4 regions of the Buttiauxella sp. JUb87 genome follow, and region 1 is predicted to be linked to each of the others. Evidence: predicted binding sites of a transcription regulator. Region 1 holds the regulator's gene; each other region holds the start of a gene.

The links. The regulator Fur, encoded in region 1, represses iron uptake genes when iron is present. The targets are predictions, from matches to a motif close to ATAATAATGAGAACNACTATCAA.
Region 2: bfd (bacterioferritin-associated ferredoxin) is a predicted target of Fur. The motif match lies at 3,649-3,671, and genes of this name have one in related genera.
Region 3: fes (enterochelin esterase) is a predicted target of Fur. The motif match lies at 2,684-2,706, and genes of this name have one in related genera.
Region 4: sodA (superoxide dismutase [Mn]) is a predicted target of Fur. The motif match lies at 5,923-5,945, and genes of this name have one in related genera.

What each region holds. Positions count from the first base shown of each region.
Region 1 is NZ_SNVY01000003.1:418,790-426,988, reverse strand. It holds gene pgm (phosphoglucomutase (alpha-D-glucose-1,6-bisphosphate-dependent)) at 1-1,407, opposite strand, end outside; gene seqA (replication initiation negative regulator SeqA) at 1,433-1,975, opposite strand; gene ybfF (esterase) at 2,170-2,946, shown strand; gene ybfE (LexA regulated protein) at 3,082-3,363, shown strand; gene fldA (flavodoxin FldA) at 3,516-4,046, shown strand; gene fur (ferric iron uptake transcriptional regulator) at 4,333-4,785, shown strand; gene chiQ (ChiQ/YbfN family lipoprotein) at 4,875-5,204, opposite strand; gene chiP (chitoporin) at 5,252-6,649, opposite strand; gene glnS (glutamine--tRNA ligase) at 7,123-8,199, opposite strand, start outside.
Region 2 is NZ_SNVY01000002.1:21,961-30,159, reverse strand. It holds gene rpsG (30S ribosomal protein S7) at 1-90, shown strand, start outside; gene fusA (elongation factor G) at 184-2,298, shown strand; gene tuf (elongation factor Tu) at 2,372-3,556, shown strand; gene bfd (bacterioferritin-associated ferredoxin) at 3,706-3,900, shown strand; gene bfr (bacterioferritin) at 3,973-4,449, shown strand; gene rpsJ (30S ribosomal protein S10) at 5,332-5,643, shown strand; gene rplC (50S ribosomal protein L3) at 5,675-6,304, shown strand; gene rplD (50S ribosomal protein L4) at 6,315-6,920, shown strand; gene rplW (50S ribosomal protein L23) at 6,917-7,219, shown strand; gene rplB (50S ribosomal protein L2) at 7,237-8,058, shown strand; gene rpsS (30S ribosomal protein S19) at 8,075-8,199, shown strand, end outside.
Region 3 is NZ_SNVY01000003.1:236,280-244,478, reverse strand. It holds gene EC843_RS13185 (enterobactin synthase subunit F) at 1-1,166, opposite strand, end outside; gene EC843_RS13180 (MbtH family NRPS accessory protein) at 1,174-1,395, opposite strand; gene fes (enterochelin esterase) at 1,399-2,625, opposite strand; gene EC843_RS13170 (TonB-dependent siderophore receptor) at 2,906-5,188, shown strand; gene entD (enterobactin synthase subunit EntD) at 5,294-5,968, shown strand; gene gdhA (NADP-specific glutamate dehydrogenase) at 6,069-7,412, shown strand; gene opgB (phosphatidylglycerol--membrane-oligosaccharide glycerophosphotransferase) at 7,512-8,199, opposite strand, start outside.
Region 4 is NZ_SNVY01000002.1:158,470-166,668, forward strand. It holds gene rhaB (rhamnulokinase) at 1-895, opposite strand, end outside; gene rhaS (HTH-type transcriptional activator RhaS) at 1,196-2,032, shown strand; gene rhaR (HTH-type transcriptional activator RhaR) at 2,191-3,039, shown strand; gene rhaT (L-rhamnose/proton symporter RhaT) at 3,040-4,074, opposite strand; gene EC843_RS09135 (L-fucose/L-arabinose isomerase family protein) at 4,330-5,751, opposite strand; gene sodA (superoxide dismutase [Mn]) at 6,026-6,646, shown strand; gene yiiM (6-hydroxyaminopurine reductase) at 6,725-7,399, shown strand; gene cspA (RNA chaperone/antiterminator CspA) at 7,465-7,677, opposite strand; gene EC843_RS24535 (hypothetical protein) at 8,118-8,199, opposite strand, start outside.

The DNA of each region.
Region 1 (8,199 bases):
GCTGACCATTTCCGGAGAAAGTTTGGATAATGCCGCTTTCTGCGCAGTTGTCGCGGAGGCTTGCAGACGGTTGTAGCTTGGCGCGCCGAAACGGGCAGCCAGTTCGTCATAATGCTGTTGCGGGTTCTTACCGGTGACGGCGGTTATTTCTGCCGCCAGCAGACACATGATGATGCCGTCTTTGTCGGTAGACCACGGTGTGCCATCAAAGCGCAGGAACGATGCCCCGGCACTTTCTTCGCCACCAAAACCAAAGCTGCCGTCGAACAGGCCATCAACAAACCATTTGAAACCCACTGGCACTTCAACCAGTTTACGGCCCAGGTCGTTAACCACGCGGTCAATCATCGCGGATGACACCAGAGTTTTACCGACGGCCACATCTTTACCCCACTGCGGGCGATGCTGGAACAGGTAGTTAATCGCAACCGCCAGATAATGGTTTGGGTTCATCAGCCCTGCTGGCGTGACGATACCGTGGCGGTCGTAATCCGGGTCATTGGCGAAGGCCAGATCGAATTTGTCACGCAACGCCAGCAAACCTTCCATCGCACACTCGGACGAGCAATCCATACGGATAGCGCCGTCTTTATCGAGGTGCATAAAGCGGAAGGTTTGATCGACGTGATCGTTAACAATCGTCAGATCCAGGTTGTAGTGTTTGGCGATGCGCTGCCAGTATTCGATACCGGACCCACCGAGCGGATCAACGCCCAGTTTCAGACCCGATTTCTGGATGGCGGCCATATCAACGATATCCACCAGCCCTTCGATAAACGGCTGCACCAGATCTTGTTCTTGTACGTGACCGCTTGCCCAGGCTCTCTCCAGAGAGATGCGTTTTACATCTTTCAGATCCGCCGCCAAAAGCGCGTTGGCACGATCTTCAACCACCTTGGTGACGTTGGTATCAGCCGGGCCACCATTAGGCGGATTGTATTTGATACCACCGTCTTCCGGTGGGTTGTGCGAAGGCGTAATGACGATGCCGTCAGCCTGCGCACCAGCGTTTTTGTTATGCGTCAGAATGGCATGTGAAATGGCAGGCGTTGGCGTGTAGCCGTTTGCCTGCTGCACAATGACATCCACACCGTTTGCAGCCAGCACTTCCAGCACGGAAATAAACGCAGGTTCAGATAGCGCGTGGGTATCTTTACCCACGTAGCACGGCCCGGTAATGCCATTTTTTGCACGATCTTCAGCAATCGCCTGAGCAATCGCCAGAATGTGAGGTTCGTTGAAACTATGACGTGCCGCACTACCACGATGGCCGGAGGTACCGAATTTCACCGCGTGTTCGCTATTCCCCACTTCAGGCTTCAGCACGTAATACTGGGCCGTCAGTTGGGCTACGTTAATCAAATCGCTCTGTTGTGCCGGTTGTCCTGCACGAGGGTGGTTAGCCATTGGCCTTTCCTTCTGACGCGAGGTGTTAGATTGTGCCGCAAACCTTTTCAATCAATTCCGCAGGGAACTGCATTGATTGCATGATGTGTTCAATCATGCTGCATTTACGACCCGTATTGGTGTTAGTGATAACCCAGTATGGCGTGCCCGGAACATGCTTTGGTTTGGTCTGGTTGCCATTTTGCAGCAGCGTTTGCTCATTACCTGCAAAATAGACGCGCGTCCGGCCATGCAGCGACTCGGTCGCTTCACCAAAAGCATGTGCGTCGAGGGTATACAGAGTAGAAAGCACCATCATGAAACGATTGACGGCTTTCTTTTGCTCGGCATATTCATCTGACAACAGTAATTCACGAACCGCACGTACGCGATCGCGAGCTTTGTTTACGGGTTTGGCTTCCGGAGCAGCAGCTGCTGCCGTCTGGCCGGTAGTTACTGGTGTAGCAGGAGATTGACCGGCGGTAAATTTCAACATGCGCCGTAAAATATCGGACGCGCTTTCACCAATGTGCTGCGTGTGGCTGGCAATATAGCGATAGAGCTCGTCATCAACTTCAATTGTTTTCATCTTAATCCGGTGCGGTATCTTTTCTGAATTCAAGTTGTTGGGATTATATGTACATATTCGCACAAATCCCAACCTCGGGTAGCGCCAAACTTATGTCACACCACAAAGTCAGACTAAACTGGAAATTTGCGGCACTGCGGCAGGATGCCGTTATGATACCCTAACCTCACGAAGTAAAAAAAAAGAACTTTGCCATGAAATTGAATGCTCGCCTGCAAACTGCGCAACAATCGACTAGTAATTCCCCCATCGTCCTAATCCACGGCCTTTTTGGTAGCCTTGATAACCTGGGCGTGTTGGCCCGCGACCTCGGGCAAAATCATACGTTGCTGCAAATCGATCTGCGCAACCATGGTTTATCGCCCCGTAGCTCTGAAATGAACTATGCCGCGATGGCGCAGGATGTGGTTGAAACGCTCGAAGAATATGGCTTTGAAAAAGCAATCATTATCGGCCATTCCATGGGCGGTAAAGTTGCGATGGCTCTGACAGCTATTGCACCTGAGCGCATTGATAAACTGGTGCTGATTGACATTGCACCGGTGGATTATCAGGTACGCCGTCACGATGAAATTTTCGCGGCTATTAATGCAGTCAGTAGTAGTGGAGCGAAAACACGTCAACAAGCCGCTATGGTGATGCGTGAGCATCTGAACGAAGAAGGTGTGATTCAATTCTTGCTGAAGTCATTTGCTGACGGCGAGTGGAAGTTTAATGTTCCGGTATTGTGGGAACAGTACGAGAATATTGTCGGCTGGCAAGCTATCCCAACCTGGAATGAACCGGCACTGTTTATCCGTGGTGGTGCATCCCCTTATGTTGACGAATCACACCGCGAAACGCTGCTTGCGCAATTCCCTCAGGCGCGCGCTCATGTGGTTGCCGGTGCCGGACACTGGGTTCACGCCGAAAAACCTGATGCTGTTTTGCGCGCAATCCACCGTTTTATCGACGCAAGTGCCGCAAACTGATTAAAAACAAACCGACTGGCTGTTAGATGCAGCTAACGCGTTGGCGCGCAAGCCATGCTGATGTATGATTGCGCGCTAAAATGCGCCAGAGCACCCCGCTCCGTGCCACCTGAATTCCCTGTCAGTAGTCTAATCATGGCAAAAGAACAAACGGACCGTACTACATTAGATCTGTTCGCGGACGAGCGTCGCCCCGGGCGGCCAAAAACTAATCCGCTGACGCGTGATGAGCAACTGCGTATCAACAAACGCAACCAGCTCAAGCGCGATAAAGTACGCGGCCTGAAGCGAGTGGAACTGAAGCTCAATAACGATGCAGTAGATGCACTAAATCATCTGGCTGAAGCGCGCAATATCAGTCGTAGTGAGTTGATTGAAGAGATTCTACTCGCGCAACTGAAGCAGCATCTCAGTTAGTTGAAAGGCTATATGCCCGGAATACGATGTTGCAGTCTGTGCACAACAGGCTGATAGCAGTTTCCGCACCGCAATGTGTTCTGCTATGATTGCCCTATCTGTGGCCAATTAGCAGCCACCATACCATTAAGTATCAAGAGGTTATTTTACTCATGGCAATCGTAGGCATTTTTTTCGGCAGCGACACTGGTAACACCGAAAATATCGCGAAGATGATTCAAAAACAGCTCGGTAAAGACGTTGCTGAGGTGCATGACATTGCTAAGAGCAGCAAAGAAGACCTGGAAGGCTTCGATATTCTGCTTCTCGGCATTCCAACGTGGTATTACGGTGAAGCGCAATGCGACTGGGATGACTTCTTCCCGACTCTGGAAGAAGTTGATTTCAACGGCAAACTGGTCGCCCTGTTCGGCTGTGGTGACCAGGAAGACTATGCAGAATACTTCTGTGACGCATTGGGCACTATCCGTGACATCATTGAGCCACGCGGTGCTGCTATCGTCGGTCACTGGCCAACGGCGGGCTACCATTTTGAAGCCTCTAAAGGTCTGGCTGACGACGATCACTTTGTCGGTCTGGCTATCGATGAAGATCGTCAACCAGAACTGACCGCTGAACGCGTTCAGAAATGGGTCAAACAAGTTTCTGACGAGCTGAACCTGGCAGATATCATCAACGCCTGATTCTGGATGTGACGCAGCTTTTAAACGGGTTGCGTCACATTGATAGATTATTCCGATTAAAATAATCGCTACAAATTTTTAACTTTTCGGTTTGTCCCTGTACAATGACCCCCTGGCTAAATAGCTAACAAGGCAATTAAATCGCGACTCAGCCGCCATTTTTTAGCTTGATTATGAATAATACTTGCGGTTTCCATTTAGAATCTGCAGTTCTATAATGAGACGCATTCATCTTAACGCTCACCCTGAGTCCGAGCGATCCGTTAAGCAACAGGACAATTTCCGCATGACTGACAATAATACCGCATTGAAGAAGGCCGGCCTGAAAGTCACGCTTCCGCGATTAAAAATCCTTGAAGTGCTACAGGGTCCGGTGAACCATCATGTCAGTGCGGAAGACTTATACAAACGTCTGATTGATATGGGCGAAGAAATTGGTCTCGCCACAGTTTATCGTGTACTAAACCAGTTTGATGATGCAGGCATTGTCACTCGTCACAACTTCGAAGGCGGCAAATCCGTATTCGAGTTAACTCAACAACATCACCACGACCACCTGATTTGCCTGGACTGCGGCAAAGTTATTGAGTTCAGTGATGATTCAATTGAATCTCGTCAGCGTGAAATCGCATCACGCCATGGCATCCGTCTGACCAACCACAGCCTGTACCTTTACGGTCACTGCGCTGAAGGTGATTGCCGTACCGACGAGAATGCACACGAAATCAGCGAAAAGTAATCCGCATATCTGACATTCTGAACCAGATGTCAGGTATAAAAAAACCGGTGAGGAAGCTCACCGGTTTTTTTATTGCCTGAATTCACAGATTACTTGTTGTTCGCACGAATCTCTTGCCAGATTTTATCGCACTTGGCTTTTACCGCCTGGTCGTTACCAGTACGAGTGGCCTGAATACAGTTTTGATAATCCAGGGTGCGCACCGTTTCTTTCTTCGCAAATTCCTGGTGTTCCTTTTCCTGACCCAGCACGTTTAACACGCTCTGACAGGCCTGAATTTTATCAGGATTCCCTTCTGCGGTATTGATACAGGCGCTATAGGCTTGTTTCAGTTTTGTATCTTCAGGTGCCGTTTTAGAGGGTTGTGCGCAGGCGCTCAAACCTAAAGCCATGACCGTAACCAAAATGATTTTTTTCATGCTCGATATCCTTTATAAAACCGGGCGCTTTCACGCCCGGAATCGAATCAGAAGATGGTGAACGGTGCGATGACGATGAATTTCACGTCACGCTCATCCTGGAAGATGTTGCCGTAACCACCGCCCCAGCTTGGGATGTCGGAGTGGTTGTCGTATTGAGTGAAGTGCAGTTTGAACAGAGTGCCTTTCGCGCGCCCATCCTGAATGGTGTACAACGCGTCAAGGCTGTACGCCGATTCTTTCAGGCGATTGTCAGCATCGTAGTAACCGTCAGTGGTTGGTTTAGAGCTTGGTTTTGCATCCCATGCGTAAACATACGAAGCACCTACAGCCCAACCAGCCAGATCCCAATTGCTCAGGTCATACATGGCACCCGCGAAGATGGCTTTTTCACCATTGGCGTTGAAGTCAGAACGGTTATCCCACCAGATATCCAGACGACCGTTTGACGATGCGTAAGTTGGGGTCATACGTTGCAGGAAGTAGCCCTGCTGGCCATCAGCCTTGACCATGGTACCTTCGAGCCGCAGGTCAACCTGGCCCACTTTGTAGCCGAATGTCAGAGCCTGCAACCATGCGGTGCCGTCATACAGATCGTTAACGCTGCCATCAGAGACTTTGTCACGCGAACCGTAGAACTGGTAGCTGGTAGACAATGGGCTGCCAGCTACATCAAATTTGTAGCTTGCTTTAGTGAAGTATTGGTCGATATACCCTTCTGCCTGACCGAATGCCGCTTCAAGAATCAGATCATTTTTGAAGTCATACTTCGCGCCCAGCGAGTGCAGATACTCAACTTTGGTGTTCTTATCGTTCTGATAGAACTTGTCCATCTCCAGGTGCCACGGAGCTTTATACTCATTGGTCCACATGTAGGAGAAGCTCAGAGCACCGGCATCGGCATAATCAAAGTTTGCCCCGGCTTCAGCGCCCTGGTAAGTACCAGGCATGAAACTCCAGTGTGGTGCTAATAAAGATTGCCCTGTTGGCTGGATGTAACCCGCACGGGCCCAAACCGGGCCGTATTTGAATTTAGCTGCGGCTTTATAAAGGCTTATACCGCTCTTATCGCCGGAATAATCTTCATCGTAAGCTTTGTTTGAAGAGGAAAATGCGATTTCGTTCGGGTGGCCGCTGTCGCCATTTTCTGCCATTTCGATAGCAGTAAAGGCGGCGATATCCAGACCAAACATGTCAGCAGCATAACCGGACTGGAAGTCCAGATTGGCGTTCCAGGTAGCGTGAGAAAGGTTAGTTTCATATTTATCTGTCGTAACATCTTTACGGTCACGTTCACGCTGCCAGTAATAAACACCACCGGTCAGTGTTGAATCATCAAAAAAACCTGCTGCACTTGCCTGAGGGATAACAACCAGTCCAGAAAGAGCCGTGACGCCTGCAATAGCAAGGGCCAGCGCACTACGTTTGCCACTAAACGTACGCATATAAAATTCCTCTTTGACGTATAAATAATCGCCGGACGTTAAAAGACGTCAGATAGCGAAAAAAGTAAAAATGCCTAACGGCTAAAGCGGTTATAAATATTTTCCCGCATTTACTGCTCCCCATAAGACTATTTTTCGCGACGCGAATTATCAACGACTTTGTAAGAGTTCATTCCGATATTATGACAGAGAGCACATAATTCATGAGTATTTGTAACAAAAATCAACTGTGGAATTTTATGTTTATAAATCAACAAATATTGATATAAACCACCATATGAGAGCGCTCACATGATAAAAGAAAGGATTTATTATGTTCCGAGATTGACCAGCCAGAGAATTCCCAGGGAAATATAAATAACATTAATTCGCATCGCGAATGTAAGTAAATATTTAATCCTGTGATTATTAAGCAAAAAAAAACGCCGCGATTTGCGGCGTCTTTGTTACATATTGACTGCGTGTATAACTAATTACTCGCCTATTTTGGCCCAGGTATCACGCAAACCAACGGTGCGGTTAAACACCAGTTTTTCCGCAGTTGCCAGACGGCTATCAAGGCAGAAATAACCTTCACGCTCGAACTGATACGCTTTGCCTTTCTCAGCATTTTGCAGGCTTGGTTCGACGAAACCTTGCTTAATCACCAGAGACTCTGGGTTGATCGTTGCCAGGAAATCTTCCGCCGCACCTGGGTTAGCCACGCTGAACAGACGGTCGTAAAGGCGAATTTCAACTGGCAAGGCGTGTTCAGCACTTACCCAATGAATAACGCCTTTTACTTTACGGCCATCAGCCGGGTCTTTGCTTAATGTGTCCGGATCGTAGGAACAATGCAGCACGGTGATATTCCCGGCTTCATCTTTCTCAACACGATCGGCTTTAATCACATAAGCATTACGCAGGCGGACTTCTTTGCCCAACACCAGACGCTTGTACTGCTTATTCGCTTCTTCGCGGAAGTCAGCACGATCAATGTAAATCTCACGGCTGAACGGCACCTGGCGGCTACCCATTTCTGGCTTGTTCGGATGGTTTGGCATGGTGACCATTTCCACTTCGCCCTGCGGGAAGTTTTCAATAATCACTTTCACCGGATCGAGCACTGCCATCGCGCGCGGGGCGTTTTCGTTCAGGTCATCACGAATACATGATTCCAAAGCAGCCATTTCAACGGTGTTGTCTTGTTTGGTCACGCCAATACGCTTACAGAACTCACGAATAGAACCGGCAGTGTAACCACGACGACGCAGGCCAGAAATGGTTGGCATACGTGGGTCATCCCACCCTTCCACTACTTTCTCAGTCACCAGCAGGTTCAGCTTACGCTTAGACATGATGGAGTATTCGAGATTCAGGCGAGAGAACTCGTACTGACGCGGGTGCACAGGAATAGTGATGTTATCCAGCACCCAATCGTACAGACGACGGTTGTCCTGGAACTCCAGCGTACATAAAGAGTGAGTAATACCTTCCAGCGCATCGGAAATGCAGTGCGTGAAGTCGTACATCGGATAGATGCACCACTTGGTACCAGTCTGATGGTGTTC
Region 2 (8,199 bases), on a different contig from region 1:
GCAGAGAACAAAGGTACTGCAGTTAAGAAACGTGAAGACGTTCACCGTATGGCTGAAGCCAACAAGGCGTTCGCACACTACCGTTGGTAATCCCTTCGGAGTGTTAGTCACCAAGCGGGCGCTTCACATAAGCTGCCCGCTTTGGGTTACTTAAATGAACGTCCCAGGATATAGAGGAATCAAATGGCTCGTAAAACACCCATTGAGCGCTACCGCAACATTGGTATCAGTGCTCACATCGACGCCGGTAAGACAACTACTACCGAACGTGTTCTGTTCTACACCGGTGTAAACCACAAAATCGGTGAAGTTCATGATGGCGCAGCCACCATGGACTGGATGGAGCAGGAGCAGGAACGTGGTATTACCATCACGTCCGCTGCGACCACCTGTTTCTGGTCAGGTATGGCTAAACAGTTCGAACCACACCACATCAACATCATTGATACCCCAGGGCACGTTGACTTCACCATCGAAGTTGAACGTTCCATGCGTGTTCTTGATGGTGCGGTAATGGTTTACTGTGCTGTTGGTGGTGTTCAGCCACAGTCTGAGACCGTATGGCGTCAGGCAAACAAATATAAAGTTCCACGTATCGCGTTCGTTAACAAAATGGACCGTATGGGTGCTAACTTCCTGAAAGTTGTTGATCAGATTGAAAAACGTCTGGGCGCAACTCCGGTGCCTCTGCAACTGGCAATCGGCGCGGAAGAGAAATTCACCGGTGTTGTTGACCTGGTGAAAATGAAAGCCATCAACTGGAACGAAGCCGATCAGGGCGTGACCTTCGAATACGAAGAGATCCCAGCTGATATGCAGGAACTGGCCGAAGAATGGCGCCAGAAACTGGTTGAAGCCGCTGCTGAAGGTTCTGACGAACTGATGGAGAAATTCTTTGGTGGCGAAGAGCTGACTGAAGAAGAGATCAAAACTTCTCTGCGTAAGCGCGTACTGAACAACGAAATTATCTTGGTTACCTGTGGTTCTGCATTTAAGAACAAAGGTGTTCAGGCGATGCTGGATGCGGTTGTTGAATACCTGCCAGCTCCAACTGACGTTACTGCGATTAACGGTATGCTGGACGACGGTAAAGACACTCCGGCTGTTCGTCACTCTGACGACAACGAGCCGTTTGCTGCTCTGGCGTTCAAAATCGCAACTGACCCGTTTGTTGGTAACCTGACCTTCTTCCGCGTTTACTCTGGTGTGGTTAACTCTGGCGACACCGTGTTCAACCCGGTGAAATCAGCACGTGAGCGTCTGGGCCGTATCGTACAGATGCACGCTAACAAACGTGAAGAGATCAAAGAAGTTCGCGCTGGCGACATCGCTGCAGCTATTGGTCTGAAAGAAGTGACTACCGGTGATACCCTGTGTGATCAGGACAATGTGATCATTCTGGAGCGTATGGAATTCCCTGAACCGGTAATTTCTATCGCTGTTGAACCGAAAACCAAAGCTGACCAGGAAAAAATGGGTCTGGCTCTGGGTCGTCTGGCTAAAGAAGATCCATCATTCCGCGTATGGACTGATGAAGAAACTAACCAGACCATTATCGCTGGTATGGGTGAACTTCACCTCGACATCATCGTTGACCGTATGAAACGTGAATTCAACGTTGAAGCTAACGTTGGTAAACCTCAGGTTGCTTACCGTGAAGCGATTCGCGCGAAAGTTACCGATGTTGAAGGTAAACACGCTAAGCAGTCTGGTGGTCGTGGTCAGTACGGTCATGTTGTTATCGACATGTACCCACTGGAGCCGGGTTCGAATCCGAAAGGTTACGAGTTCGTCAACGACATCAAAGGTGGTGTGATCCCAACGGAATACATCCCTGCTGTTGATAAAGGCATCCAGGAACAGCTGAAGTCTGGTCCTCTGGCGGGTTACCCAGTAGTAGATCTCGGCGTGCGTCTGCACTTCGGTTCTTACCACGACGTTGACTCCTCTGAACTGGCGTTTAAACTGGCCGCTTCTATTGCCTTCAAAGATGGCTTTAAGAAAGCGAAACCAGTTCTGCTTGAGCCTATCATGAAGGTTGAAGTTGAAACTCCAGAAGAGAACACTGGTGACGTTATCGGTGACCTTAGCCGTCGTCGTGGCCAGCTGAAAGGTCAAGAATCTAACGCTACTGGCGTTCAGATTCACGCTGAAGTTCCGTTGTCTGAAATGTTCGGTTACGCAACTCAACTGCGTTCACTGACCAAAGGTCGTGCATCTTACTCCATGGAATTCCTGAAGTATGATGACGCGCCAAACAACGTTGCTCAGGCCGTAATCGAAGCTCGCGGTAAATAAACCCCGGGTTTTAAAAAACATTGATCCCGTGCTCTCTCCTTGAGGGGAGAGCGCAACAGTAAGGAATATAGCCGTGTCTAAAGAAAAATTTGAACGTACAAAACCGCACGTCAACGTCGGTACTATCGGCCACGTTGACCATGGTAAAACCACTCTGACTGCAGCAATCACTACCGTTCTGGCTAAAACCTACGGTGGTTCTGCTCGTGCTTTCGACCAGATCGATAACGCACCAGAAGAAAAAGCTCGTGGTATCACCATCAACACTTCCCACGTTGAATATGACACCCCGACTCGCCACTATGCGCACGTTGACTGCCCAGGGCACGCCGACTACGTTAAAAACATGATCACCGGTGCTGCTCAGATGGACGGCGCTATCCTGGTTGTTGCTGCAACTGATGGCCCAATGCCACAGACTCGTGAGCACATCCTGCTGGGTCGTCAGGTTGGCGTTCCTTACATCATCGTGTTCCTGAACAAATGCGACATGGTTGATGATGAAGAGCTGCTGGAACTGGTAGAAATGGAAGTTCGTGAACTTCTGTCTATGTACGACTTCCCAGGCGACGATACTCCAATCGTACGTGGTTCAGCGCTGAAAGCACTGGAAGGCGACGCGGATTACGAAGCTAAAATCATCGAACTGGCTGGCTTCCTGGATACTTATATCCCAGAACCAGAACGTGCTATCGACAAGCCGTTCCTGCTGCCAATCGAAGACGTATTCTCCATCTCCGGCCGTGGTACAGTTGTTACCGGTCGTGTAGAGCGCGGTATCGTTAAAGTTGGTGAAGAAGTTGAAATCGTTGGTATCAAAGATACCGTGAAATCAACCTGTACTGGCGTTGAAATGTTCCGCAAACTGCTGGACGAAGGCCGTGCTGGTGAGAACGTTGGTGTTCTGCTGCGTGGTATTAAACGTGAAGATATCGAACGTGGTCAGGTACTGGCTAAGCCAGGCTCAATCAAGCCGCACACTCAGTTCGAATCTGAAGTTTATATTCTGTCCAAAGATGAAGGCGGCCGTCATACTCCGTTCTTCAAAGGCTACCGTCCACAGTTCTACTTCCGTACAACTGACGTGACTGGTACCATCGAACTGCCAGAAGGCGTTGAGATGGTAATGCCGGGCGACAACATCAAAATGGTTGTTACCCTGATCCACCCAATCGCAATGGACGACGGTCTGCGTTTCGCAATCCGTGAAGGCGGCCGTACTGTAGGCGCTGGTGTTGTTGCTAAAGTTATCGCTTAATCGCTGATATCTTTGTATGAAAAAAGAGCGCTCAGGCGCTCTTTTTTTTGCATTTTTTGCCGCTTATCACGTGCATCAAACAAGCGTGTGCTATTGTAATCATAACTATTCTCATTTACAATTTGCGCGTAATTTGAACGGGAGTACTTATGTACGTTTGTTTGTGTAATGGTGTTAGTGATAAAAAAATTCGGCAGGCTGTACGCCAGTTTCATCCACAATCTTTCCAGCAGCTTCGCAAGTTTGTGCCAGTGGGTAACCAGTGTGGCAAGTGCATTCGCGCAGCACGAGAAATCATGCAAGAAGAGCTATTGCAGATCCCAGAATTTAAAGAGATTGCCTAAGCCAGTCACTTTTTTTTGACTTACTCCGTGCTACATCTACGCTTCATGTAGTGGAAGCGGAGGGAGTAAAAAATGAAAGGTGATATTAAGATAATAAATTATCTCAATAAATTATTGGGAAACGAGCTTGTCGCGATCAATCAGTATTTTCTCCATGCGAGAATGTTCAAAAACTGGGGTTTAATGCGCCTCAACGAAGTTGAATATCACGAATCCATTGATGAAATGAAACACGCCGATAAATATATCGAGCGTATTTTGTTCCTCGAAGGCATTCCTAACCTGCAAGACTTAGGCAAACTTCATATCGGTGAAGATGTTGAAGAAATGCTTCAGTCTGATCTCAAACTAGAACTGGATGGTGCCAAAGATTTACGTGAGGCTATTGCTTACGCAGATACCATTCATGATTATGTCAGTCGCGATATGCTCATCCAAATTCTTACTGAAGAAGAGCATCATATTGACTGGCTGGAAACTGAATTGGACCTCATCTCTAAAATTGGTTTGCAGAATTATCTTCAGTCGCAAATCAAAGAAGGAAACTGAGTTCTTTAAACTGTGGGAAGGAAGTGCATATCCACCCTATAGAACCACCCGCTATCGCAAGGTTTGGTCCGAAAGGTAGCGGAGTGGTAGTCAGTAACACGTAATTCTTCCGATAAACTCGTGTTATTAATGCCCATATTAGACCAGTCATCGCTGCAGCAAATATAATCCAACCCAGACTTTGCCATCCATGCCATGCCCCTAGTGCAGCCAAAAGCTTCATATCACCGTGGCCAATGCCCTCGACCTTGCGCCAAAGAAAGTAAATCCAGTAAAGCATCCATAAAATCATATACCCAGCAATTGCACCTATTACACATTCCGACAAATGGTCAGTGGAAAAACAGACTTGATAAAGTAAACCAGACCAAAGCAGAGGGTACGTCAATCTATCTGGTAGAAGTAGGCAATGATAATCGACCCATGCTAAACGCAATAGACAGCCAATGTGCAGGCCAATAAAAAGGAATGCCGGAAGAGAAGGGACTATAAGCATCGTGGTTGACCAGTATCAGGCAAAATGAGTTTTAAAGCTAAATCAATGAACTTTGTAAAGCAAAATGGAGTTTGAAGAGTTACGTGTAATGTTCCGCAGAGAATATGCTAATCAGATCGTGTTACAAATTTTGTGGGAGGTGAAGTGCAACCAGATGCAAAAGATTGTTTAATTCGTATCCATGACTTGCTTAAGAAGCAGATTTACGTATAATGCGCGGGCCTGTCTTAATCGACGGCTGGCTCGATATGAGCCTGACAGCGAAGCTGCTGTCGACAATGTTCCCAATTGGGGAACTATGTATGAACGATTACACTCCCCCATCAATCGTAATGGGTGTGAGTAGTGATTTTTTTCGTCTATAAAATAATTGGAGCTATGGTCTCATGCAGAGCCAAAGAATCCGTATCCGCCTTAAAGCGTTTGATCATCGTCTGATCGATCAATCAACTGCGGAAATCGTCGAGACTGCTAAGCGCACTGGTGCGCAAGTACGTGGTCCGATCCCGCTGCCGACCCGCAAAGAGCGCTTTACCGTTCTGATCTCTCCGCACGTCAACAAAGACGCGCGTGATCAGTACGAAATTCGCACTCACAAGCGTCTGGTTGACATCGTTGAGCCAACTGAGAAAACCGTTGATGCTCTGATGCGTCTGGATCTGGCTGCTGGTGTTGACGTGCAGATCAGCCTGGGTTAATCAGGTCATTGACGATTGAGAGGTTGAAACAATGATTGGTTTAGTCGGTAAAAAAGTGGGTATGACCCGTATCTTCACAGAAGACGGCGTTTCTATCCCAGTAACCGTGATCGAAGTAGAAGCAAACCGTGTTACTCAGGTTAAAGACCTGGCTAACGACGGCTACCGTGCTGTTCAAGTTACCACTGGCGCTAAAAAAGCTAGCCGTGTAACTAAGCCGGAAGCTGGTCACTTCGCTAAAGCTGGCGTAGAAGCTGGCCGTGGCCTTTGGGAATTCCGTCTTGCAGAAGGCGAAGAGTTCACTGTAGGTCAAGACATTAGCGTTGAGCTGTTTGCTGAAGTTAAAAAAGTTGACGTAACTGGCACCTCTAAAGGTAAAGGTTTCGCAGGTACCGTTAAGCGCTGGAACTTCCGTACCCAGGACGCTACACACGGTAACTCCTTGTCTCACCGCGTTCCGGGTTCTATCGGTCAGAACCAGACTCCGGGCAAAGTGTTCAAAGGCAAGAAAATGGCAGGCCAACTGGGCAACGAACGTGTAACTGTTCAGAGCCTGGATGTAGTACGCGTTGACGCTGAGCGCAACCTGCTGCTGGTTAAGGGTGCAGTTCCGGGTGCAACCGGTAGCGACCTTATTGTTAAACCAGCTGTGAAGGCGTGAGGAGATAGCAATGGAATTAGTATTGAAAGACGCGCAAAGCGCGCTGACTGTTTCCGAAACTACCTTCGGTCGTGATTTCAACGAAGCGCTGGTACACCAGGTTGTAGTTGCTTATGCAGCTGGTGCCCGTCAAGGTACTCGTGCTCAGAAGACCCGTGCTGAAGTAACTGGTTCCGGTAAAAAGCCGTGGCGCCAGAAAGGTACCGGCCGTGCGCGTTCAGGTTCTATCAAGAGCCCGATCTGGCGTTCCGGTGGCGTAACCTTCGCTGCTCGCCCGCAGGACCACAGTCAAAAAGTTAACAAAAAGATGTACCGCGGAGCGCTGAAAAGCATTCTGTCCGAACTGGTACGTCAGGATCGTCTGATCGTTGTCGAACAGTTCTCTGTTGAAGCGCCTAAAACTAAGCTGCTTGCTCAGAAACTGAAAGACATGGCCCTGGAAGATGTGCTGATCGTAACTGGCGAACTGGATGAGAATCTGTTCCTGGCTGCGCGTAACCTGCATAAGGTTGACGTGCGCGACGCAGCAACAATCGATCCAGTTAGCCTGATCGCCTTCGACAAAGTCGTTATGACTGCTGATGCAGTTAAGCAAGTTGAGGAGATGCTGGCATGATCCGTGAAGAACGTCTGCTGAAAGTACTGCGCGCGCCGCACGTATCTGAAAAAGCATCTATGGCGATGGAAAAAACAAATACCATCGTTCTCAAAGTTGCAAAAGACGCGACCAAAGCAGAGATCGTTGCTGCTGTTGAGAAACTGTTCGAAGTTGAAGTTAAAGGCGTTAATACCTTGGTTGTTAAAGGTAAAACTAAGCGTCATGGACAGCGTATCGGTCGTCGTAGCGACTGGAAAAAAGCTTACGTCACCCTGAAGGAAGGCCAGAATCTGGACTTCGTCGGCGGCGCTGAGTAAGTCGGAGGAGAAAAACAATGGCAGTTGTTAAATGTAAACCGACATCTCCGGGTCGTCGCCACGTAGTTAAAGTGGTCAACCCTGAGCTGCATAAGGGCAAACCATTTGCTCCGCTGGTTGAAAAAAACAGCAAATCCGGTGGCCGTAACAACAATGGTCGTATCACTACTCGTCACATCGGTGGTGGTCACAAGCAGGCTTATCGTATTGTTGACTTTAAACGCAACAAAGACGGTATCCCGGCAATTGTTGAACGTCTTGAGTACGATCCGAACCGTTCTGCGAACATCGCACTGGTTCTGTACAAAGATGGCGAACGCCGTTACATCCTGGCCCCTAAAGGCCTGAAAGCTGGCGACCAGATTCAATCTGGCGTTGATGCTGCAATCAAAGCAGGTAACACCCTGCCGATGCGCAATATCCCGGTTGGTTCTACCGTTCATAACGTAGAAATGAAACCAGGTAAAGGCGGTCAGCTTGCACGTTCTGCTGGTACCTATGTGCAGATCGTTGCACGTGATGGTGCTTACGTTACCCTGCGTCTGCGTTCTGGTGAAATGCGTAAAGTCGAAGCTGACTGCCGTGCAACCATGGGCGAAGTCGGCAACTCTGAGCATATGCTCCGCGTTCTGGGTAAAGCAGGTGCTGCACGCTGGCGTGGTGTTCGTCCTACCGTTCGCGGTACTGCGATGAACCCAGTCGACCACCCACATGGTGGTGGTGAAGGTCGTAACTTTGGTAAGCACCCGGTAACTCCGTGGGGCGTTCAGACCAAAGGTAAGAAGACCCGCAGCAACAAGCGTACTGATAAATTCATCGTACGTCGCCGTAGCAAATAATTTTAGAGGATAAGCCATGCCACGTTCTCTCAAGAAAGGTCCTTTTATTGACCTGCACTTGCTGAAGAAGGTAGAGAAAGCGGTGGAAAGCGGTGACAAGAAGCCCCTGCGCACTTGGTCCCGTCGTTCAACGATCTTTCC
Region 3 (8,199 bases), 180 kb from region 1:
TCGCCCTGTTCGCTGATATACAGCGCAATTTCCAGATCTCGCACTGGCCCTGATGCCAGTTGATGCGTAACCCCGTCAATGCCGTTGAAATCCAGGCGGTAATCAAACATTTTCAGGTTCAATACCGGGCCATATAACGGCTCACCGCTGGAAACCTGCCCTAAATCACGCTGGATTTGCTCGGCATCGTAGCGCTGGTAACGACGCAGGCCTTTTAACTCTTTCGCCAGATTTGCGGCGAGTGCCGCAAGGGTAAAGTCCGGCTCGATACGCACGCCAAACGGCAGCACGTTTAACACCGGGCCGGTTGCGCAAAGCGCTGCGGAACCCATGCGGCGCATGAAGATAAAGCCCGCCGAATAATCAGCACGCCCGCTTAAGCGCCCGAGCCACAAGGCCACCAGCCCTAACGCCATATCGGCGGCGGTCAGGTTATGGGAGCGAGCGCTGTTCACCAGCTCCATGAACTCAGTGCTGTCAAAATGCAGCGACTGGCGAATCAATTGCGTAGTGGACCCCTGGCCTGTCAGCGGTTTAGCCGAAAGCGTGGCGGGAGGCGGCAGCTGTTTGGTTTTACTTGCCCAAAATGCCGCATCGCGTTGCCAGGCGTCGCTTTCTCGGTAATGTTCGTATTCAGCCACCACTTCGCTAAACGGGGTAAACGGGCTGGGTTCAGGTTGCACATTCTGACAGTAGGCACTGTAAATATTGGCAATACGGCGGGTAATGGCGGTGAAGCTGAAGCCATCTACCACTAAATGATGGAAACGTTGATACCAGAACCAGCGCGTTTCGCTGACTCGTAAAATCTGATGATGGTAAAGCGGTTTGCCGCTACTGATACGTAAATCCTGTTCGAGATCGTTGCGCATCATGGTCAATGCCGCCGCTTCTGGGTCGGTGCTTTCACGGAGATCGCGGCACAGCGGCAGAGTGAACGACGCGTCAGGATCAACCCACTGGCGCGCTTCGCCATCCACTTCGCTAAAGCGCATGCCAAGGGTATCGGCCTCTTTCATTCCGGCGACGATAGCCTTGCACAGTAGCGCTTCATTGAGTTCGCCTTTTAATTCAACGTAATGGGCCACGCTCCACGCATTGGCCTGTGGCAAAAGCTGATCCGCCATCCAGATGCCGGGCTGCGCCGCCACTAACGGCAAGGTCATTATATTTTTACTCACCGATCACCCCAGTTTTTGCAAAAGATGAAGGTTGCAGTTGCGTCCAGTTGGCAAGCAGCCAACGGTTGCACTCATCGTTTGATGCCGGTTCACAAACCACCTGCCAGCCACCGGGCAATGCACAGTGTTCAGGCCATAAACTGAACTGTTGCTGGCGGTTTTCAAGGATGAAAAAACGGCTCTGCACTGAGTCGAAGGGATTACTAAATTCCATGCCTTACTCCTGTTTAAAAGACGCTTTCCACAGCCAGGTCAGACCGTCGAGCAACCCGCCTCGCCAGCAAAGCGCATCATGCCCACCGTCAACCTGACGGTAGAAAATCGGCTGCTGTGTCTGTTGTAGTAAGGGATAAATTCGTTGATTAACTTGATGAATGAGCGGTTCTCTGACCCCTGCTTCAAGATAGATGCGTAACGGTTTTGCGCAGCGCAAGCCGCTTTCCAGTTGCTGGATTAACTGCCCGCCGTGCGCCGCGGTTTCGCGCTTTGGCCACCAGTACGAACCGGACTGGCTAAGCACGCAGCCAAATTGTTCCGGCCAGTGGAGTGCGGCATAAAGCGATGAAAGCCCACCATAGCTTTGCCCCGCCACCACGGTGGTTTCAGGGTTTTCATTCCAGCGGATTTGCGCACGAAGCTGCGGCAAAAGCTCCTCTTGTACCGCACACCAGAACTGCGCATTACACGGCAGCTCATCGCTACGCGTCGCATCGTCGATGACATCAATCAGCACGTAAACAGCGGGCGGCAGCTCACCGCTGTCCGTTTGTGCCTGCAACGCGGACCATACCGGCATCCCTTCCGCCCAGAATTGCCCGTCGAGCAAAATCGCCAACGGGCGCTGCTCCGGTGATTCATCGCCGGTGGTGAATATCCACACCCTGCGCTGGTTGTGCAGACGTGGGCTATTCCAGGTGATGCACTGCGGCTCGCGGTAGGGTATTTCCAGTGCTTGCCAACCGGGCTGCGGTGGCGCATCGGGCAGATGAAGTGCTGACATGGGATGCCCGCGTCCGCCGTGCCAGCTTTCAGGATTCAGAGGGTCGGCAATCGCACATGGCAATAATTTTCGCCACCCTTCGCGCAGCGCCATAGGTTCCGGCACGATGCCTTCGAAGGCTGCCGCCGGGAAATCCTCTTCGCAAGATGACGGAATAAAACAGTAACTGCCGCGCCAGGTGCTGCTGAGCTGCGTTTCCCACAGCCAGACATCCGTCCCCGCCACGCGTTCAAGGGTTTGTGGACGAGCGCGTTGGTGATGGTCAGTAACGCCAGTGATGTAAATCCAGACTCGTTTGATCGCTGAGGTTTGCTCACTGCCTTGTGGGTCACGCCACAGGAATGTCACCGTACATTGGCCGTCTTTCTCACCGCTAACGGTAGGTATCCCATGCGCCAGCCTTTGCTGCCACCAGCCTTCACTTCCTGTCAGAATATTTCTCACTAGAACATAACCATTTGAAATTATTGATAACGATCAATAAGGCTGAAATATATTGATAATACTATTGATAATTATTTGCATTTGCAATAGCGTATTTCCGCGCTTTGAGCTACCAGCTTCCTGGTGCAAAAACAATAAATTGCCGGACTTGACCGCACAATTTCCTCATTTCATGGGGGTTGGCGGGGAGATCTTGGTATCACTATGTGAAATCCATGCTGCACCCGATCCCTCTGGGAATGGAATGACAACGGGTTCAGCGGAAAAGCAGGCCGCCATAATGACTATAAAAATTAACTATTCCCTCGCGATGCTGATTAATCTGGGAATCTACGGTGCCACACTCCCCGCTTACGCGGCAGAGCAAGCGGCATCAGCAACGGCTCAAACCGCTGCGACAAGCAACGACAACACGCCGATCCCCGCCGACGAAGACACCATGGTGGTTACCGCTGCCGAGCAGAACTTGCAGGCTCCAGGGGTTTCGACCATCACCGCTGAAGAACTCAAGAAGCGCCCACCCGCGCGTGATATCTCCGAGATCGTCCGTACCATGCCTGGCGTGAACCTCACCGGTAACTCCACCAGCGGCCAGCGCGGTAACGGCCGCCAGATTGATATTCGCGGTATGGGCCCGGAAAACACCCTGATTCTGATCGACGGCAAACCTGTCACCAGCCGTAACTCTGTTCGTTTGGGCTGGCGTGGCGAGCGTGATACCCGCGGTGATGCAAGCTGGGTGCCACCAGAAATGGTTGAACGCATTGAAGTGATTCGTGGCCCTGCGGCCGCGCGTTACGGTAACGGTGCAGCAGGCGGCGTGGTGAATATCATCACCAAAAAAGGCAGCGGCGAGTGGCACGGTTCGTGGAACACTTATCTCAATGCGCCTGAGCACAATGATGAAGGCTCAACCAAACGTACTAACTTCAGTCTGAACGGCCCGCTGGGCGGGGATTTCAGCTTCCGTCTGTACGGTAATCTGGATAAAACTCAGGCCGATGCCTGGGACATTAACCAGGGCCACCAGTCTGAACGTACCGGGATTTACGCGGATACGCTGCCCGCAGGCCGCGAAGGTGTCACCAACAAAGACGTCAACGGTGTAGTGCGTTGGGACTTTGCGCCCATGCAATCACTGGAACTGGAAGCGGGCTACAGCCGCCAGGGCAACCTGTATTCCGGCGATACGCAGAACACCAATACCAACCAAATCGTTAAAGATAACTATGGTAACGAGACTAACCGTCTGTATCGCCAGAGTTACTCACTGACCTGGAACGGCGGCTGGGATAGCGGCCTGACCACAAGTAACTGGGTGCAGTATGAGCACACGCGCAACTCGCGTATGCAGGAAGGCCTGGCCGGTGGTACCGAAGGGATTTTCTCCAGCGATAAATTCAGTGATATCGACCTGAGCGACGTGCTGTTGCACAGCGAAGTGAATATCCCGATTGATTTCGTGGTGAATCAGAACCTGACGTTGGGTACCGAATGGAACCAACAGAAGATGAAAGATTTATCGTCAAACAGCCAGACGTTTATGGGCGGGCCGATCCCTGGCTCAAGCAGCACCGACCGTAGCCCGTACTCGGAGGCAAAGATCTTCTCGTTGTTTGCTGAAGACAACATGGAAGTGACCGACAGCACCATGCTGACGCCAGGTCTGCGTTTTGATCACCACAGTATTGTGGGCAACAACTGGAGTCCGTCACTGAATCTGTCTCAAGGTTTAGGCGATGACTTCACGTTGAAAATGGGCATCGCCCGCGCCTATAAAGCGCCAAGCCTGTATCAAACCAACCCGAACTACATTCTGTACAGCAAAGGCCAGGGTTGCTACGCCAGCGGCACCGGCGTGGGTTGCTACATGATGGGCAATGACGATCTCAAAGCGGAAACCAGCATTAACAAAGAGATCGGTCTTGAGTTCAAACGTGATGGCTGGCTTGCCGGTGTGACCTGGTTCCGCAACGACTACCGCAACAAAATTGAAGCGGGTTATGCCCCTATCGGCCAGACGGCATCAGGCAAAACCAAAACAGATATTTACCAGTGGGATAATATTGCTGAGGCACTGGTAGAAGGCCTGGAAGGTGCATTAAACGTGCCGGTCTCCAATTCTGTGAACTGGACGAATAACATCACTTATATGCTGGAAAGCAAGAATAAAGAGACTGGCGAGCGCCTGTCTGTTATTCCGGAATATACCTTGAATTCCACGCTAAGCTGGCAGGTTCGCCAGGACATTTCACTGCAATCGACCTTTACCTGGTACGGCAAGCAACAGCCGAAGAAGTACAACTATAAAGGTCAGCCAGCAACAGGAACGGAAACCAACGAAGTGAGCCCTTATAGCATTTTGGGCCTGAGCGGAACCTGGGATGCGACGAAAAACGTTAGTCTGACGGCGGGCATCGATAACCTGTTTGACGAACGTCACTGGCGTGCGGGTAATGCCCAGACGACTGGCGGCACGACCGGTTATATGTATGGTGCGGGTGCCGCAACGTATAACGAATCCGGTCGTACTTATTATGTGAGTCTGAATACGCACTTCTAAGTTTTTGTCTATTCGGCGGATGATGCCTGCGCTTATCCGCCCTACGAGAAACCCGTTGTAAGGTGGATTAGCGTGAGCGACATCCACCGTTTTTAAGCGATCGCGATGCAATATCAACTATCCCATTTCGACTTCTTCCCTGGTCAGCGGGTTTTCCGCGTCGATTTTGACGCCACAACCTTTCAGCCCGACGATCTGTTATGGCTGCCGCATCATCAACGTTTATCCAGTGCGGTAAAAAAACGCCAGGCCGAACATCTCGCGGGAAGAATTGCCGCCGCTGAAGCGCTGCGTTTTCATGAAGTGACGGATTATGTTCCCGGAATCGGTTTGCATCGCGAACCTTGCTGGCCACCAGGGTTTAGCGGCAGCATTTCGCACAGCGGTAATATCGCGCTGGCAACAGTCATGGCTGACGACCCACTTTTACGAGTGGGAGTAGGCATCGACTATGAAGAAATTATTGCGCCAAATGTCGCGCTGGATATATACAACGGCATTATTGAAAACGCAGAGAAAGAACCGATCGCTGCATCGCCATTTCCCTTTAATTACGCTTTAACCTTGGTGTTTTCAGCGAAAGAAAGTTTATTTAAAGCCTTGTTTCGTCACGTCGGGCGCTACTTTGATTTTTCGGCTGCATCCATAAGTAAAATTGATGAACAACAGCTAATTCTGGTTTTGAATCATTCACTTGGCCCATACAAAAAAGGTTGTGAATTCAAAGCAATATGGAAAGGTAACGCAACGCAATTAATAACGCTAATACGGCTTGGCTGAGAATAAAGAGAAATCGCTTGCGGTTCGGTAATAAGTGAATGTTATATTCGAAAGACACAACACAAATACAACATGACTTATAAAAAGGACTTCCAGAACTATGGAAAACACGCTTTCTCTCGAATCATTCCTCACCTCTGTTCAACAACGTGATCCGCACCAGCCTGAATTTGCGCAGGCAGTACGTGAAGTGATGACCACCCTGTGGCCATTCCTCGAACAAAACCCGCAATATCGCCGTTCCGCGTTACTGGAGCGTTTAGTCGAGCCTGAGCGCGTCATTCAATTCCGCGTGACCTGGGTGGATGACAAAAATCAGGTGCAGGTTAACCGCGCCTGGCGCGTGCAATTTAGCTCCGCAATCGGGCCATTCAAAGGCGGGATGCGTTTCCACCCCTCTGTGAATTTGTCGATTCTGAAATTCTTAGGTTTTGAGCAGACCTTCAAAAACGCGCTGACGACATTGCCAATGGGCGGGGGTAAAGGCGGCAGCGACTTTAACCCAAAAGGCAAAAGTGAAGGCGAGATTATGCGTTTTTGCCAGGCACTGATGATGGAGTTGTATCGCCATTTAGGGCCAGACACTGACGTTCCGGCAGGCGATATTGGCGTGGGTGGCCGTGAAGTGGGCTTTATGGCCGGGATGATGAAAAAGCTCTCCAACAATACGTCTTGCGTATTCACCGGCAAGGGTTTGTCGTTTGGCGGTAGTCTGATTCGCCCGGAAGCTACCGGTTACGGCCTGATTTACTTCACCGATGCCATGCTACAACGCCACGGCCAGGGTTTTGAAGGCAAGCGCGTCGCCGTTTCAGGTTCCGGTAACGTGGCGCAATACGCTATCGAAAAAGCGTTATCGCTAGGGGCTCGCGTGGTGACGGCTTCCGATTCCAACGGCACCGTGGTGGATGAAGCGGGCTTCACAACCGAGAAGCTGGCGCGTTTAACTGAGATCAAATCCAGCCGCGACGGGCGCGTAGCTGATTACGCGAAAGAGTTTGGTCTGGTTTACCTTGAAGGCCAGCAACCGTGGAGCGTACCAGTCGACATCGCGCTGCCTTGCGCCACGCAGAACGAACTGGATACCGAAGCGGCACGCACGCTGATCGCCAATGGCGTAATAGCCGTCGCCGAAGGCGCGAACATGCCGACCACCATTGAAGCCACCAATCTGTTCCTGGAAGCTGGCGTGTTGTTCGCACCAGGCAAAGCGGCAAATGCGGGCGGCGTGGCCACTTCAGGCCTGGAGATGGCGCAGAATGCGGCGCGCCTGAGCTGGAAGTCTGAAAAAGTGGATATTCGTTTGCATCACATCATGCTGGATATTCACGAAGCCTGCGTCAATTACGGCGGCGAAGATAAGCAAACGCATTATGTGCGCGGTGCCAATATTGCTGGTTTCGTCAAAGTGGCCGATGCAATGTTGGGCCAGGGAATTCTGTAAATATTTGATGTAAAAGGTGGATGGCGCTAAGCGCTTATCCACCCTACAAAACCGTAAGTCGGATTAGCGCTAGCGACATCCGACAACTTCATTCGCCAACTAAATCGCCGGAACCACCTTAATATCCCCCATCCCAATCCCCAGCTTGCGCGGTTCATGGCCAAGAATATTCCCTTCATTAGATAACTGCGGCTGTGGCGGAATAATTTCCAGCAAGTTACTGCGCTCATGGTTATCAAAATGCAGCGTAGTGGTAGTCAATTCTTCACCGAGCGTTAATGTCTGCTGCTGGCTACCGATTTTTACCGGCATCGGCTGACCAACATTTGGACCAAACGCTTTAGCGGTGATCACCAGATCAAATTTCTCCGGTAACGGTTCGGCATATTCAATTTTCACTTCTGGAGCCAGATTGGCATTTGACCAGCGCCCCCACTCTTCCGGACGTGAAATTCCGGAATACGCTTTCACCTCAAGCGGAGCACCTGGCACGTTGAAAATAAAACTATCGGCCGGGTAACGAATGGCATTTTCATCCAGTTTTAATAGCGCAACAGTGTTTTTATAACGCGCCTTGTCGATCTCTTGTTTTGCGAACTCCACCGCATGCTGTTCCTGCGGCTGTTCAATTAAACGCACCGACGGTTGTCCGCCCATTTGCCCCTGAGCAACACACAGGCCGGTGGAAAGTGCCAGTTTCGGCTCCCACAAACGCGCCATTTTGAAACAGCGATCGGCCCAAATGAACTTATCTTTTTCACTGAAATCAGCCAGTTGATAGCGCAAC
Region 4 (8,199 bases), on a different contig from region 1:
CCATAATGTTTTTCAGCACCCGATAACGCCCTTCCGCACCACCTTCGTTGGTGATGTTGGCGGCTAATGCTGCGCTATTGGCATACGGCGTTTTGCTCTCAAAGCCCATCAACGACCAGGTGCCAGAAGAAAGGTAGGCGGCGTTTTTATCTTTCAGCGGTGCGCCGATGACCGCGCTGGCGGTGTCGTGCGTCGCGACTGATACTACCGGGATTTTGTTCCCTTCGCGGCAAATCCACTGACCGATAACGTTGCCCGGATGGGTCGGCGTGCCGAACCATTTGCCTGGTACGCCCGCCCACTCGAGCAGGGTTTCATCCCAGTTATCGCTATTGATATTGACCAGCTGCGTGGTTGTGGCGTTGGTGTATTCCCAGTTCAACGCGCCCGTCAGGCGGTAGCAGAAATAGTCCGGGATCAGCAGTGCGTGTTCGACTTTATCGAACAGTTCTGGCTGTTGCTGCGCCAAAGCTCGGAACTGGTAAAGCGTGTTGAAAGGCAGGAACTGAATACCAGTACGACGATAGATTTCTTCGCGACCTAACTGGTTGAAAGCTTCGTCCATCACGCCGTCGGTGCGGCTGTCGCGATAAGAAACAGGCTGCCCAACTCGATTACCGTCGCGGTCAATCAGCACGTAATCAACACCCCAGGTGTCAATGCCGATACTGTCAATGGCGATACCTTCATCGCAGGCTTTTTGCAGGCCAGTGCGGATTTCCATTTCCAGCGCGTCCACATCCCACACAGTGGAACCGTCGACCTGTTTTAAACAGTTGGTGAAACGATGAATTTCTCGCAGACAAATGCTGCGGGTATCACGTTCAAAGCGCGCCAGCATGACACGGCCGCTTGATGCGCCCAGGTCTACCGCAACGCTATGGCGTAGAGTCATTTTGGGGGTCCTTGCTAAATTAATTGACCCCACTCTAAAAAGTAACGCTGTTGACCACCTTCTCGTTACTGACAGCGCTAATCCGCCGCTGGCAAAGAAGCAAAGATGAACGTGAGTCATGTCACAGATTCGTGTTTATCACCCATAAAACCGGGCTGTGACACTCTCCGCATTTCCTGATAATTCCCGACCTTTCTTAAAAAACGAGCAGGATTTAACGGATTTCGCGTCGAAAACTTAAGGTGCAGATGAGAAGCGTTATCTACTATCTGCTCATCGCAAAACGGTTTGGGGTTAATGATGACGGTATTACATGGTTTTGACTTTTTCCCATCTGGGCATTCGTCTGTGGCGATTGAGCCGCGTTTACCCCAGGCCGCCTTTCCGGAACACCATCATGACTTTTGCGAAATAGTCATTGTTGAGCACGGCACCGGAACCCACGTTTTTAACGGCCAGCCGTACACATTAAGCGGCGGTTCCGTCTGTTTCGTGCGCGATCACGATCGCCATTTGTACGAGCACACCGAAAATCTGTGCCTGACCAATATTCTGTACCGTGCGCCAGACGCATTTTGCTTTTTGTCCGGGTTGGATAAGTTGCTGCCGCAAGAGCAGGACGGCCATTACCCGTCGCACTGGCGCGTGAATCAACCCGTTTTGCAGCAAGTACGCGGGCTGATTGAACAGTTTGAGCAAATTGGTGAAGCGTCGGATACCCATTCTGTCGCCAACCGTGAAATTCTGTTTATGCAGTTGCTGGTATTGCTGCGCAAAGGCAGCATGGTGGAAGGTGCTGCAAGTTCAGAAGGCCGGTTAAATCTGCTGATGGCATGGCTTGAAGATCACTTCGCTGAAGATATTTGCTGGGAAGCACTGGCTTCACAATTCACACTTTCCCTGCGTACTCTGCATCGCCAGCTAAAACAGCGAACGGGTATGACGCCCCAACGCTATCTCAACCGTTTACGTTTGATGAAAGCACGTCACTTGTTGCGCCATGGCGACGAAAGCGTCACAGACATCGCTTTTCAATGCGGTTTTGGCGACAGTAACCACTTTTCGACGCTGTTTAAGCGTGAGTTTTCCTGGTCACCGCGTGAGATTCGCCAGGGCCGAGATACGCAACTTCAGTAATCGCGAGGGCAATCACCGTTTTTTTAGCCAAAAAAGCCAATACTTGCCTGTTAGTTTGTCGGATGGCGCTGCGCTTATCCGACCTACGGTGCTTGTTTTGTCGGGTGGATAAGCGAAACGTCATCCACCATTTAGATTTTGGTTTTTGAGGCATTACGGTGGCAAATCATTTAGTTCTCAAAAAAGCGGATTTCTTCGTTTCTGCCACGCAGCCCGTGGCGGTGGCGGATCGCTATCCGCAAAATGTCTTTGCCGAACATACCCACGATTTCTGCGAGCTGGTGCTGGTTTGGCGCGGTAACGGCTTGCACACCCTCAATGACCGGCCGTATCGCATCACCTGCGGCGACCTGTTTTATATCCGCGCGGAAGACCGCCACAGCTACGAATCGGTTAACGGTTTAGTGCTGCATAACATCATCTACTGCCCTGAAAGGCTCAAACTCAACGTCGACTGGAATGATTTGTTGCACAGCACACGGGCTGCCGGGAAAGATCCACGCTGGCGGCTGAGTAGCCACGGCATGGCACAAGCGCGGCAGTTAATCGGCCAACTGGAACACGAAAGCGTGAAAATGGACGCGCTGTCGGTGTGTCTGACCGAGAGCCTGTTCCTGCAACTGTGCATTTTGTTGCGCCGCCATCGCTATCAATCTCAGGATGCAACTGGGCCAGACAGTAGCGAAACGTTCGATTTATTGCTGGCAGCGTTGGGGAAAAGCCTCGATTCGTCCTTTGAGCTTGCGCATTTTTGCCAGCAACATCAGGTGGCAGAGCGCCATTTACGGCAGATTTTCCGCCAGCAAACCGGCATGAGCATCAGCCAGTATTTACGCCAGTTACGCATCTGCCAGGCACAGGATTTATTGCGTCATAGTGAGTTGTTGATTGGTGATATCGCCACACGCTGTGGCTTTGAGGATAGTAACTATTTTTCGGTGGTCTTTACCAAGGAAACGGGGTTGACGCCACGGCTGTGGCGTCAACGATATGCTATTGAAACATAATTAATTTGCCATGCCGAGGCCGACGATGTTGGCAGCAATAATAATCACCACGCAACCGACGCTCAGTACACCAACAGGACGAGTTCCTGCCGATTTCCACTCTTTCATAATCAAGCCAACCAACCCGCCGCACAGCACGTAGAAGCTCATGTGCAACATCCAGCTCATGTAGTCGTACTGCGCAGGAATTTTAGCGTGGCCCCAGGCATAGAAGAAGAACTGCAGATACCACATCAAACCGGCAAGTGCCGCGAATAACACGTTGCTGATGATTAATGGTTTTGCCAGTGAGAAGTCTGCTTTTATCGACAAGTTCTGCATTTTTGCCAGACGAATGAAGCAGAAGCCAAGGTTGACAAGCGCGCCGCCGCCCATAATCACCACGTAACTTGGCAAGGCCACATACAGCGGGTCAACGCCCAGTGCTGCTGCCGCTTCGTGCATCGGTTTTGCGGCGTCCATCGCAAAGGACATACCTGCTGAGAAAATGCCGCACATCACCGCCAGAACCAGCCCTTTTTTCAGGTTGAACTCTTCAGCCTTGATGCCCATTTTGCGTTCTTTGAGTTGGCCTGCGCGGGTGACAATGGCCACGCCGATCAGCGCAACCAGAACACCCAGCAACGTCATGCGTCCACCTGGTGTCCCAATCAGCACATCAAATTTTCCGGCAATTATTGGCGTCATTAAGGTGCCGACAATCAGCGTGATGCCAATCGCAATACCGATGCCCATCGACATGCCCAGGTAGCGCATGGTCAGGCCATAGTTAATGTTACCAATGCCCCACATTGCGCCAAACAAGAAGACTGGCAACAAAGTTGAAGCGTTAAACGAGCCGAAGTAAGCCCAAAAATCAGGAAGTAAAACGTAACTCACCGTCCATGGCAAAATAATCCAGGAAACGAAGCCGCCAACCGCCCACATTGTTTCCCATGACCAACGCTGCACTTTTTTAAAAGGGGCGTAAAAACAGGCAGCGCTCGCGGCGCCCACGAGATGCCAGATTATCCCCATCGTTATTGCATTACTCATTATCCATATCCCTCTGTTTTAACTAAAAAACTCAGGGGTGACAGCTGACTACCCCATTGCCACTGAGTCTAAGGATTGAGCAACTTGCTAACCTTCTATGTGCTGCCGTGGCGGAGAGAAAAATGGCAAAATTCAGGGGGTGCGATTGACGGGGGTCACAGTTCTTTATAACCATGATATTTCAAGTTGTGGGTCGATTAGCTGCGAATGAAAGTGAGCGATGGATAAGCGCAAGCGCCATCCACCGTTTTTGGACTAACAGATTTTTGTGGTTTGCACGCCGAGCAACCAGGCAAGTTTTTCCAGAACCGCCCCCTGATGCCCCAGACCAATCGCACAATGGTGCGCTGGCCCACCGAGACACCATTGCGTGGTGAAATCGCGCGCCGAAAGCGCGAAGCGATAGCGACTGTTGGTATTGCCAATATCCAGCACTTCGCCAGCCACCGCCTCCCCTTCGGCATACTGCAAACACACGCCGTTGTGTGCATCCTCAACAATCGACAGGAACGTAACAGGGCCGGGTTTAACGGTCATCTGAATAGAGACGCCTTTACCCGGCTTGCCGTGATAAACCGGCAGCGGCACCAGCCGCACATTGCCTTCGGCCATCAGTGGATGTGCTGGGCCATCGTGCCCCCACAGCACCACATCATCCGCGAATTCAATGCCATACGGCTCAGAGAACGAGCCACCCGCGCCCAGCAATTGCTGGATTTTCATCGCCAGCACATTTTTGATTTCATACTCACCGGCAACGGGAATGCCACGCTGAGTCAGTAACGTGTTACCGAGAATAATCGAGGTAATGATGTTCTCGTAAGCGTTGCCATTGCGCCCTTCGTAGTAATACGCCAGCGCACCAAGGTGGTTGTTTTCTATCAGTTGATCCATGGCGCAAGCGGTCTGGACGGCACGTTCTAATTCGTTTTTTTCACAGGCGGGATCGATTTGCAGCGAGGCTTCCACTTCTTGCCATTTTTGCCTGCTGGCGGTTTGCGTGACCAGCTCGCGGTATTCGGCCAGCTCGCACATTTCCAGCGGCTTGAAGCGCACGCCGAGTTTGGCGCTCAGGTTGGTCATGTTGCTGTAAACGTCGACCATGCCGTCGTAATAATGCCCCAACACGCCCACCTGGCAAGCCGCCAGCTGTTTGTGTACTTCGAGGGCTTGCAGCCATTGTTCCGTTTGCTGCCAGGCATATTCATCACCCTGCAATGCCCCGACGATCAGCTGGTAACGAATCCCCGCGCGATTAAACACGTTTGCCAGTTCCGGTGCGCTGCACGCCTGGCAGTGTGCCAGCCATTCGCCGGTACGTTCGCCACGATCGGCCATCTCGCGGATTTTCCCGTACGGCAAACCCAGTTCTGGTTGCAGGGCGAGGATAATCACCGGCTTATTGATCTTTTGCACCAGCGGCAGCACCGTGGAACTCAGCGCGTAGGTGCTGATATACAGCACGATGGCATCGACTGGTTGGCTTTGAAGTTGTGTAGCAAAGCGGTCAGCTTTGGCGACGCTATCAATCAGGCCACCATTAATCACCGTCGCGTTAAGCCCGGCGAGACGATGGTCAATTTGTTGCAGATAGCCTGTAAGGCGCTGTTCCAGGCCAGAAAATTGCGGCCAGTAGGTATCAAGGCCGATACCGAAAAGGGCGACGTTAAGCGACATTGTAGTGCTCCAGGCAAGAATGAAGCGCCGACTATCACCCTATTTGCCCAACGCTACCTTTGCGGCAATGCCAGTTTCTGTGGCTGATGGCAAAAAACGATTTATCTACCTGACAGTGCTCACATTTTCTCCATCATGACGAAAAGTTATAACCTTGCTAAAAGTACGGCATTGATAATCATTTTCAATATCATTTAATTAACTATAATGAACCAACTGATTACGCGGCGTTAACAGCTTGTGCGCCGTTCGATAATAAATGGAGATGATGAACATGAGTTATACACTGCCATCCCTGCCTTACGCATACGACGCTCTGGAACCGCATTTCGACAAGCAAACGATGGAAATCCATCACAGCAAACACCACCAGGCGTACGTAAATAACGCTAATGCAGCGCTGGAATCTCTGCCAGAGTTCGCAAGCCTGCCAGTTGAAGAGCTGATCGCTAAACTGGATCAACTGCCAGCTGACAAGAAAACCGTTCTGCGTAACAACGCAGGTGGCCACGCTAACCACAGCTTCTTCTGGAAAGGCCTGAAAACTGGCACCACCCTGCAAGGTGACCTGAAAGCCGCCATCGAGCGTGACTTCGGTAGCGTTGATAATTTCAAAGCAGAATTTGAGAAAGCTGCGGCAACTCGTTTCGGCTCCGGCTGGGCGTGGCTGGTTCTGAAAGGTGACAAACTGGCTGTGGTTTCCACCGCAAACCAGGACAGCCCGCTGATGGGCGAAGCGGTTTCTGGCGTATCCGGCTTCCCAATCGTGGGTCTGGATGTGTGGGAGCATGCTTACTATCTGAAGTTCCAAAACCGTCGCCCTGACTACATCAAAGCATTCTGGGATGTGGTGAACTGGGACGAAGCAGCAGCACGTTTTGCCGCTAAAAAATAAGTTGCAAAGCAACTGATGAAAAGCGAGCCTGATGGCTCGCTTTTTTTATATCTGTCGTCTGGCCACAGGGAGGATCCGATGCACTATCCGCTAAACGTATATATTGGCAAAGTTCGTGAGTATGCAGGCAGCAGGCCAAGTGCGATCGCCAAATATCAGGTCGATGGTGAGCTGAAACTCACTGAGTTGGGTCTGGAAGGCGATCAACAGGCTGAAAAAATTGTTCATGGTGGGCCAGATCGCGCGTTGTGCCATTATCCGCGCGAGCATTACACCTGGTGGGCGCGTGAATTCCCCGAACAGGCTGAACTGTTTACCGCCCCAGCCTATGGTGAAAATTTATCGACCGAGGGGCTGACAGAAAAAGATGTCTATATTGGTGATATTTTCCGTTGGGGCGATGCACTGATTCAGGTCACACAACCGCGCTCACCGTGCTACAAGCTGAATTACCATTTTGGCATTAACAATATGTCTTCGCTGATGCAGGAAACGGGTTATTGCGGCTGGCTGTATAAAGTCGTGCTGGCAGGCAATGTATCGACAGAAAATCCACTGGAACTGGTTTCCCGAGTAAGTGATGTTTCGGTGGCTGAAGCTATCGCCATCGCCTGGCATATGCCATTTGATGACGAACAATTCCATCGCTTGCTGTCCGCCGCCGGACTATCGACAAGCTGGACGCGTACCATGCAGAAACGACGTCTTTTGGGAAAGGTTGAAGATAATTCACGACGGTTGTTTGGGAAGTAAATTCCAGAAACAAAAAACCCGCCAGAGGCGGGTTTTTTTAATTCTTAGCTTTGCTAACGCTAACCTTACAGGCTAGTTACGTTACCAGCAGCTGGGCCTTTAGCACCACTTTCGATGGTGAAAGACACTTTCTGGCCTTCGTCCAGAGACTTGTAGCCATCGTTCTGGATAGCAGAGAAGTGTACGAACACGTCTTTTGAGCCATCGTCAGGAGTGATGAAGCCGAAGCCTTTGTCAGAGTTGAACCATTTTACGAGACCAGTCATTTTGTTAGACATAGATATTACCTTTTAAATTAAATTTGCCTTCCGGCGCAATTGGAATGTTTTACAGATTTTTTAAAGCGATAAAGGAAGGTAGATCACGTCGAAGGGTATCTATGATAACTCTTTGAGGACTGCGCTACTAAACTGCTTAAAGGTTCTGTGCTTCAAACCGATGAATGCATTAACTCATATAATCACGGTGAATGACAAGGTTTATTTTAGCCGTCCACAGGGCTGGAGCTCAGGCCGCCTCTGGGCTGAGCGCCTGAAGCATCGCTCTATTCAGTAAATAACTGAATGGTGATACAAAGCCGATTCAAAATCTTCCTTCATGCTTGCGTAGAGTAAAATACTGATTTCGTCATGATTGTTATGGTCATAAAAACAACGATACTCATTTTCCACACCCAGCCATTCACGAATTCTGACACCTTTGTCTGCCAGCGTAGCGTTTATCCGATATCGGTTGGGTCGGCCTCTTCTAGCTGACGTTCTGCTGCGGTCTGGACGAAGAGTTCCGCAACACCATTCCTG